DNA from 3 places in the Umboniibacter marinipuniceus genome. Region 3 is predicted to be linked to each of the others. Evidence: predicted binding sites of a transcription regulator. Region 3 holds the regulator's gene; each other region holds the start of a gene.

Region 1 (3,284 bases), on a different contig from region 3:
CGCGCTGGTTGGGTAGGCGAGGCTATTGAGCACAAAAAAGGGCCTCCTAAGAGACCCTTTTGACGTTGAATTGCGTTGGCTGTGTTGTTAGCCAAACATACCTTTCAAGGTGTAGAAGAACAAAATTGATAAGCCTGCCCCAGCTGGGAGGGTGACAACCCAGCTAATACCAATGGTGCCAACAACACGTAGATCGAGTGCGCCAATACCACGGGCAAGACCTACGCCTAGAACCGCGCCCACCAAGCAGTGAGTGGTAGAGACTGGCAAGCCAGTACCCGACGCTAGCACGACGGTTCCGGCGGCACCAAGTTCTGCAGCGAAGCCGCGGCTTGGGGTTAGTTCAGTGATTCGCTTACCAATGGTTGCCATGACTTTGTAGCCATAGGTGGCTAGACCAATGATGATACCGACACCACCAATTAGCAGAATCCATGGTGGAACACCGGCTTTGCTAGCAATCACACCACCACTTTGAATGGTGCTGTATACCGCCGCCAAGGGGCCGATAGCGTTGGCAACATCGTTCGAGCCGTGCGCGAACGCCATTGCTGAAGCCGTAAAAATCATCAATACCGCAAAGATTTTTTCCACTCCGTCGAAGCGATGACCGGCTTCAAACTTAGGCTCCTGAACATTGCGCATGAGGAACTTACCCGTGGCCGCAATGGCTAGGCCAACTAGCGCTGCGTACAATGCCGCCTCGCCGTAACTCAGATCCAAGCCAACGTGTTTAAGACCTTTCACCATGGTCACCATCGAGATTAAAAATCCCGTAAGGAACATGTAAATTGGAATGTAACGCTTAGCATTTTGGAACGGCTTATCGGTGTTTAGAATGAATTTATGGGCCGAGAGGAATAGCAAAAACGCCATGGTGCCAGATAGCACGGGTGATACAACCCAAGAGGCAACGATACCTCCTACTTTACCCCAAGCAACCGCTTCAGCGGAAACACCCACTGCGGCGAAACCTACGATTGCGCCCACGATAGAGTGCGTTGTTGATACCGGCCAACCGAAACGACTGGCAATAAGTAGCCAAGTTCCCGCCGCTAAAAGGGCTGCTGACATACCGTAGACCAACCACTCAGGGTTATCTTCGAACACTAGCGGGTCAATAATGCCCTTGCGAATGGTTGACGTTACCTCACCACCGGCGAGGTAGGCACCAGCAAATTCCATCACTGCGGCGATAATAATCGCTTGTTTGAGTGTTAAAGCGCGCGAACCAACCGAGGTTCCCATCGCATTCGCGACGTCATTTGCACCAATACCCCAAGCCATAAATAGGCCGAAAGCACCCGCTAATAGTAAGAGGGTAAAACCGTGATTTGCAATAATATCCATGTATTAGACTCTTTTTAAGCGGTTAACGAGCGGTGAGGATTTGTAATCGAGATCCAACGCTTTGAGCGCGATCAGACAAATCACCAACACTTTCAATTGTGCGATAGAGGAAAATAACATCTACAGGAGGTAGATCTTTTTCGATTTCGAAGAGCTCGTAACGAAGATCACGCTGAAGTGCATCGGCATCGTCTTCGAGCTGGTGAATTCGTTCCACAATCTTGTCAACAATGGCCAGCTCGCGACCACGGAAGCCAGACTCTAACAAATCGCCTAATTCATCAATGGCTTTGCGGGTCTCGTTGACGCTCTCTACGGAAACCGCTACAAAGGCTTTGAACTTAGCCTGAAGCGGAGCTGGAATCTGCATACGACGACCAATGATGACGCCGGTTAAATCCTTCGCACAGTTGGCAATCTTATCCTGGCTGTGCAACATCTCTAAGATGTCTGAACGCGCTACTGGTAAAAACAGTGACTTGGGTAGGTTGTTGCGAATGTCCGCCTTCAACTTATCCGCTTCTTTTTCGGAGTCAGAGATGAAAGTCCGTGTTTTGGTTGCCGCATCCCAGTCTTCGTTAATCACTTGATCAAAAAACGAATCGGTTGCAGAAACACATTTGTCCACTTCAACCATGTGGTTGCGGAGAATGTGCAGCGGTGACCTGGTAAATAGGTTACCTAGTGCTTGACCAATAGCCATAGAAGGAAAAGTCCTCATCTATTAATAGTAGTTACCGAAGATTCGTTATCATTCGGAAGTTCGGCGCGATTGTTACAGGTTTGTGCCTTAACGTCACTTATTTTCAACACTGATTATAGTCGGTCATTGATAATCGAATGGTAAATAAGCAGTGCCTAAAGAGAATTGTGACAAGCTCAACGCAAATTGCAAATCTTTAGCGGCTTAACCCTTAGAGGATGGTGGTGGCTGATGCACGAAACTGCTACATTAAAGATAAGATTAAAATAAGAGAATTAGCTATGAGCAGTGCAGCAATAGCCCCGCCTAATCGGCCCGTTGCGGATCTCGAATGGTTGGTGAGTAGTTTAACGGCAGCGGGTATCTTTGATGAGTTATCACTCCTTCGGTTGCGTTCGCGTACTCGCGATACCGGTTGTGCGCGTTCAGACGTAGGCTATCTCGCAAGCGCCGATATTTTAGGCGCCGGTGGTGAAGTGTTAAGTGGTGAGAAACTTGCCCAATGGTTGGCGGAGATCGCGCAGCTTCCTAGCCAGCAGATTAACCCCCTAAAGGTTGATGTGGATCAAGTAACTGCCGTGATGTCGAAGGCCTATGCGTTAAATCATGAGGTTCTCTGTTTAGAGGTGTCGGCGGATGAGCTGCTCATCGCGGTAGCAGATCCGTTTCGTGAGGACTGGCAGGAGGGATTGCTTCACACTTCGCGCAAACGCATCCGTGTGGTTGTTGCCGATGCTACGGCACTGCAGCGCTACACCGAGGAATTCTATGCCTTGGCGCGTTCGGTAGCCGGAGCGGGTGCTCAGGCAAAGCAGGAGAATCGTCGGAGCGCACCTAAAGGGCTTGAACAGCTTGTTGATCTGAAGTCGCTGCAGTCGCCCGAGGCTAACGATCAGCATATCGTTAATATTGTGGATTGGTTACTTCAGTACGCCTTCGAACAACGCGCGTCCGATATCCATATTGAACCCAAGCGAGAACAGTCGCGAGTCCGCTTTCGCATTGATGGCGAACTACAGACAGTTTACGACTTGCCGAGTGAGGTAAATGCTGCCGTTACATCGCGTTTCAAAGTATTGGCGCGTATGGACGTAGCTGAAAAGAGGCGGCCGCAGGATGGGCGAATTAAGACCCGAACACCCAAGCAGCTTGAGGTTGAATTACGCCTTTCAACTTTACCCACTGCCTTCGGCGAGAAACTGGTAATACGAATTTTTGATCCAGAGGTTCT
Region 2 (3,284 bases), on a different contig from region 3:
GCGGTGGAGAATATCTCTTACTATTTGGCACCCAGCCAAGAGCTGTCTGAGCTAGCATTTATTAACGCGGTGTTACAGGAAGCTAATTGCCAACTCATGCTAGATATCAACAATGTCTATGTGAATAGTGTGAATCATTGCTATGACGCAATTGATTTCTTGGCGCAAATACCTGGTGAGCGGATTGCCTATGCTCATATTGCCGGTCATGCTGACGAGGCTGAAGATCTTAAGGTAGATACCCACGGAGCGCCGTTGATTGAACCAGTGCTCAATTTGGCACAGCACTGTTATGGTCAATTCGGATCAATTCCCACAGTGCTTGAACGCGATTTCAATTTCCCTCCGCTTGCCGAGTTAAAGTTGGAAATAAGCGCCGTAAGGCGTATTCAGGAGAAGGCGCTTGTCGAACTTTCGTGAACTTCAGGAAGCGCTGGCGGCCAGTGTTAGATTCAAGGTCACTCATGAGGATCTTGATGTTGAACCACGCCGATTGGCAATCTATCAACGGTTGGTGTTCAACAATCTATTTGGCTTACTAAGTGGTGGCTATAAGAAACTTCGTCGCGCTATGGGCGATGAAGCGTTTCGTCAGCTAGTTCGGTCATTTCTGGAGTCTGGTGTATCGAAGACACCATACTTTGCTGAAATTTCCGGGGAATTTCTGGAATGGTTTCTAGCGCGTGAGGCGCCTAAATGGCAGCATGAACTCGCCGAATACGAGCGGGCTGGTATTGTGATTGACGTTGACACCATGGACTGGCCTACCGCTGAAGAGATGGAGAGCCGCCCTCAGGGCGTTCATTTTTCGCCCGCGATTGCATTATTTTCCTTCGAGTACGCCATTTACGAGGCGGATGATGGCTTAGCTCCACCTAAGCAACCAACCTATATTCTACTCTACCGAAACCCCCATAATAAGTTGCGATACAAACTACTAAATGCCGCTAGCTTCAGCCTTATGGCACTGCTACTACAGGAGCAAGATCTCAACTCGGCGCTAGCAACCCTGGCATTAACCATGTCTACCGATATTTCGCATATCCAGTCGCCAGCGCTAAGTCTGTTAGCAGCGTTACAAAGAGAAGGCGCGGTGGTCTCCTTTCCTAACATCTCTGCGTTGTGAATGACGCTTTAGCCTTTATTTTCATCCAATTCGATTTTTGTAACATAGTTGTAATAAACCCTCGTAATACTAACGTTATTGAAATTTAACAAAACTTTAATGCAAGGGTAAAACTATGAACAAAAAGCTTCTATCAGCAGCAGTTTCTGCAGCGATGTTCGCACCAATGGCGATGGCCGAGACAACCGGCCCTACTTGGTACGGAAAAGCCAACCTAGCAGGCATCAATGTCGACGATGGTAGCGATGCAAACTGGGACCTAGTTTCCAACGCTTCACGAATTGGTATTCGCGGCACCGTTGATTTAGGTGATGGCCTTGAAGCTATCTACCAGCTTGAATATGAAGCGTCTGTTGATGACGATGATGCTGTATTCAAGCAGCGTAATACTTTTGCTGGTTTCCGCGGTGATTTCGGTACCGCTTACGCAGGTCGTCGTGACTCAGCACTTAAGTATGCGGGTGGTAAGGTAGATTATTCTAATGATTTGGCCGGTGCTGATATCAAGCAAATCATGTTGGGTGAAGAGCGCTTTGATGATGTGGTTGGCTATATCTCTCCAACGTTTTCTGGCTTTGAAATTCATGCTCAGACCTTTTTGGATCAGGGCGTAGATAACGATAACGCCTTTGCGCACAACTCGTTGTCACTAACCTTCAAAGAAAATGGTCTGATGGCAGCTGTTGCCTACGATATGGAAACTAAGTCCGATGCTGGTTTCGCGAATATTCTTCGTGGTACCGCTCAGTACACCATGGGTGATCTTCAGTTTGGCGGTATCGTACAGACCGCTGAATCCGCAGAAGGTGCTGATTTGGGCGACGCATTCACTGCTTCAGCGAGCTATAAGTTTGGTAAAATTAAGGCGTGGGGTCAGTACGGTGAAGGTTACCAGCCAGTAGGTCTAGCGGATGGTTGGGTTGATGCCAATGGCGATACAGCGGTTGATTCATCGTCAATGCTGGTGATTGGTGCTGATTACAAGTTGAGCAGTGCGGCGAAGCTTTACGCCTACTTCTCAGATCTCGAAGCGACAGACTTAGCAGGAATGACAGCTGAAGAGAGCACACTTGGTCTAGGCTTTGAGATTAAGTTTTAAGTACTAGCTAAGCGCTAACCGGATCTTTGATTCGTTTGGTGTGTTAGATACTCTGAAAAACCCAGCTCGAAGGCTGGGTTTTTCGGTAATTACACCTATCAAACACTAATGCCAAGACGATTGTTTATGCTAACCTAAACAAAATCTTGGCTTATGGAAAGATCTTTGGATAGTCGTTTAGTTATTGTGAGTGCTTTGCTAGCACTGACCATGAGTGCCGTTACAAGCGCACAAGACTCCGAAATAGAGTCATCTGCCGTTGCTGCTCAGTCAGAGTCTACTACTGAGACTGAAGCGGAACTCCCTGCCGTCACCTACGAAAGCTATGGTAGTGATGTTGGTTTTGTTCAAACTCAACCAGTCCCCTACGACGGTGATCCCTTTGAGGACTTGAATCGTGCCATGTTGACATTCAATGATGTGGCTGACCGATACCTCCTGTTACCCATTGTTACTGGATACAAATACATTACCCCGGACCCCGTAGAGCGTAGCGTCGATAACATTTTTGCTAACTTAGACGATATCGGTAGTGCGGCGAACTCAATTCTGCAGCTGAAGATTGGTGATGCGGGGGTTTACGCGGGCAGATTTTTAACCAACACCACAATTGGTGTTTTAGGAATCTGGGATGTTGCCAGTGAATTAGGCATGCGCCGTTTAGAGGGCGAGGACTTTGGTCAGACTCTGGGCTATTACGGAGTACCAGAAGGACCGTACCTGATGCTGCCATTCTATGGGCCGAGCACACTTCGCGACGCCCCAGCTCGCTATGTTGATAGTTTCGTGGACTACACAAGTTATGTTGATCACGTGCCTACCCGTAATTCGTTGATGGGCGTTGAAGCCGTAAATGTCCGAAGTCAGCTTATTCAGGCTGAAGCATTTATCACCGGTGATCGCTATACCTTTATCCGTGATGCCTATCTGCAGCGTCGGCAGTACCTAGTTCTTGATGGGCAGATGCCCGATGACGAAGAATTTGATGAGTTTGGTGGCTTCGGTTCAGCTGGTGAAAGCTATGGTGGTGAAAGCTATGGTGGTGAAAGCTATGGTGGT
Region 3 (3,284 bases):
GCGAGGGCGAATGGCGAGGTGGTTGATCGATAATCCTGACTTCACCCTACAAGATTTGCGATCCTATGATTTGGACGGCTATGTATTTAGCCCTGATCAATCTTCCGCCGAGGCACCAACATTCGTTCGCGCCGAGCTCTGATCTACAGTCTCGATGGAGTCCTTGAGACGAGGGAAGATTGCCCTAAATGTGCTGCCCTTCCCTGGCCAACTTAGGATTTTCATTTCAGCCTGATGCCGAAGTAGAACGTGTTTGGTGATCGCAAGACCTAGACCCGTTCCACCAATTTTGCGATTCCTTGAGCTGTCTGCGCGATAGAACCGCTCTGTTAGCCGAGGTATATGCTTTGGCTCAATACCAACACCTTCATCCTTCACGCTAAATGAAAGCTTATCGCCCTTGGCGCGAAGCCGAAAGCGAATAGCACCGCCTTCCGGTGAATATTTGACGGCATTGAAGGCAATATTACTCAGCGCTGAATAGAGTTCGGTCTCAACACCTAATACCCGATGTCCATCCTCAATTTCGTCAAGGAACTCGTGTCGCTCTGCCGATAGCATTTGCGCTGCAGTCATCACCCTGCGAGCCAGAGCCGACAGGTCAACCAAGGCTGTGGTCTTTAACGTATCCGACTCATCAAGGCGAGATAGTAGCATTAAGTCTTCCACTGTCTCGTTCATTCGCTCAACCTGCATGGACATTTGCCCTAAGCCTTTAGCGACGTTTGGCGGAAGCATTTCACTGATACCTTCAAAGGTCTCGAAGTAACCCTTAAGAACGGTAAGAGGCGTGCGCAGTTCATGCGACACGTTTGCCACAAAATCTTTACGCATCTGTTCAAGCTGGGTGACATGCGTGACATCTCGCAACACAATAAGACGTTCATTTCCACCGTACTGAGTGACTTGGAGCTGCAGTACTCGAGTACTCTCGGCGGTAAGCTGCAGTTGAAACGGCCGAGAATAGTCTTTGGCATCAAGATAGGCTAGAAACGTGGGGTCGCGTACAAAGTTGGTAATTGCCTGGCCCGAATCGGTGCCAGCTTCCAGTTTGAGCATTTCTCCGGCCGCCGCGTTCCACCACTGTAAGCTATCACCCTCAGCGATTACCACAACACCATCAGCCAGTGCAGAAGTACTTTTTTCAACTCTACTTAACTGCTGCTGCAGTCTGCGTTTCGTTTTACGGTGTCGGACTCGGATAAAATGTATTGCTTCAGCAACATCAACGAGAACTTGGTTGGCCTCAGGAAGCGTTGAGCTCTTTCCCTCAAGCCAGCGATAGAATTCCTGTGCTTCACGGAATAGAAGAAAGAAGTATGCCACGTTGCCAACCACTAACCCCGCTAAGGGTTGGCCGACAATTATGCCGGCCAATAGGCATAGCCCTATAATTATTACTGCGCGTCTGAGCTCAGCAATCAATCCTCGGTAGCGTGTGGTTTGCACTCGTTACTCCGCTGTTAGCTTTGAATTAAACAGATAGCCGCTGCCGCGGACGGTTTCAATAAGGTCTTCATGCCCATTTACGCTTAAGGCCTTGCGAAGACGTCTAATATGAACATCTACAGTTCGTTCTTCAACATACACATTCGCTCCCCAGACTTTATCAAGTAATTGCTCTCGGCTATGTACTCGATCCTGATGAGTCGCAAAATAATACAGCAAGCGATATTCGATTGGGCCCAGCTTGAGCGTTTGCTCGCCTATTTTAACTCGCTGGCTAGCCGGCTCAATCACTAAATCCGCGACGACAATATTGCGCTCAACATCTAACTTTCCAGCTCGACGAAGCGTAGATTTAATGCGAGCGATCAGTTCGCGAGGCGAAAATGGCTTAGTAATATAATCATCTGCACCCGATTCGAGGCCGCTAATCTTGTTATCTTCTTCGGCTTTGGCTGTGAGTAGAATAACAGGCATTTCGCTCAGCGTTCCATCTCGGCGCAGCCGACGTGTTAACTCAATACCGGTCATTTCAGGCATCATCCAGTCTACTAATGCCAGATCTGGTTTCTCATCTACAATTAAAGCGAGCGCATCGCTACCATTCTCAGCCTGGACACAACCAAATCCGGAAAGCTCAAGCGACATGGCAACCATATCGCGAATTGCGGCTTCATCGTCAACTATTAGCACCTTTAGTTTGTTCAAGACCATTCTCCTAGTGTCGTTGTTCAGTCATCCTTGAGGACATTGAACAACGCTAATGTGACAGTCGTATGACAACATTTAAACTATAGCCATTGCGCTAGCGCGATGCCGAGAAAAAGAGCTAGGCCAACCCATTGGTTATTCAGAAAGGCGGCAAAGGGCTTAGGATGCTGTTGGCGAATAAGCCACTGTTGATAGATGAAGAGGCCTGCCGTGATGACTACCGCGACGAAGAAAAAGGCGCCGAGCTCAAAACGCTGCCCAAGTAGTAACAGCATCGCGACCATCACAACTTGCATCATTAAGATAATCCCTGGAGCTAAAGGTCCAAACAGTACAGCCGTTGATTTCACGCCAATCTTCAGATCATCCTCAAGATCTGCCATGGCATAAAAGGTGTCATAGATAACGGCCCAAAGCACCACAACCGCATAGAGCAACCATGCCTCCGAAGGAACCGTGTTCAACTCTGCTGCGAAAGCCATCGGTACCGCCCACGCAAAAGCAGCGCCCAAGACAACTTGCGGGAGGTGAGTGTAGCGCTTCATAAAAGGGTACACCGAGGCCAATAGTAGCGCGCCAACAGATAACAGCACCGTGAGCTTATTCGTTAATAGCACTACCGCAAAGGCTAGGGCAACTAGCATAGCGAACAGTTTTAAGGCCTTCTGCGAAGTAATCGAGCCGCTGGCTAACGGTCGCTGCGCCGTCCTAGTCACATGAGCATCAACGTTTCTATCTGCATAGTCATTAATAACGCAACCAGCTGAACGCATCAGAAAGACACCTAGCGTGAAGATAACAAGGTTTTGCCAGCTGGGGGCTCCATCGGCGGCAAGAAACAACGCCATGTAGGTTGGCCATAATAGCAACAAGGTGCCAACGGGGCGATCTACTCGCATTAACTGGTAATAAGGTAAGTAGTTAGCCGGAACAAAGCGTTTAAGCATCTAATAACTCCACGAAACTGGGCAAAAAATATTCTGCCACGAGTATCTGTCTATTGGCATAGCTAAATAGCGAGCGACGGCCCCAATGCCGAGTTTCAAACTGGTGTGCTGCTAACTGCGCCGTTTGAATTTCAATTGCACCGCGCTGTACGTGCGGATTCGCAAATAACCAGTGCCCTA

Evidence for each region. Region 3 encodes PhoB, which activates phosphate uptake and scavenging genes when phosphate is short. Its sites were predicted from a motif close to TGTCATAAANNTGTAACA; they were not measured.
Region 1: the regulator PhoB is predicted to act here: its motif matches at 2,124-2,141, upstream of DFR27_RS07730 (TIGR00153 family protein).
Region 2: the regulator PhoB is predicted to act here: its motif matches at 1,165-1,182, upstream of DFR27_RS11020 (porin).

Annotation. Positions count from the first base shown of each region.
Region 1 is NZ_REFJ01000003.1:332,206-335,489, reverse strand. Features, by position in the region: gene DFR27_RS07735 (inorganic phosphate transporter) at 88-1,350, opposite strand; gene DFR27_RS07730 (TIGR00153 family protein) at 1,373-2,053, opposite strand; gene DFR27_RS07725 (GspE/PulE family protein) at 2,335-3,284, shown strand, end outside.
Region 2 is NZ_REFJ01000005.1:230,578-233,861, forward strand. Features, by position in the region: gene DFR27_RS11010 (HvfB family MNIO-type RiPP peptide maturase) at 1-420, shown strand, start outside; gene DFR27_RS11015 (HvfC family RiPP maturation protein) at 404-1,126, shown strand; gene DFR27_RS11020 (porin) at 1,242-2,225, shown strand; gene DFR27_RS11025 (MlaA family lipoprotein) at 2,391-3,284, shown strand, end outside.
Region 3 is NZ_REFJ01000001.1:3,007-6,290, forward strand. Features, by position in the region: gene yaaA (peroxide stress protein YaaA) at 1-142, shown strand, start outside; gene phoR (phosphate regulon sensor histidine kinase PhoR) at 97-1,449, opposite strand; gene phoB (phosphate regulon transcriptional regulator PhoB) at 1,453-2,154, opposite strand; gene ubiA (4-hydroxybenzoate octaprenyltransferase) at 2,238-3,104, opposite strand; gene DFR27_RS00040 (chorismate--pyruvate lyase family protein) at 3,097-3,284, opposite strand, start outside.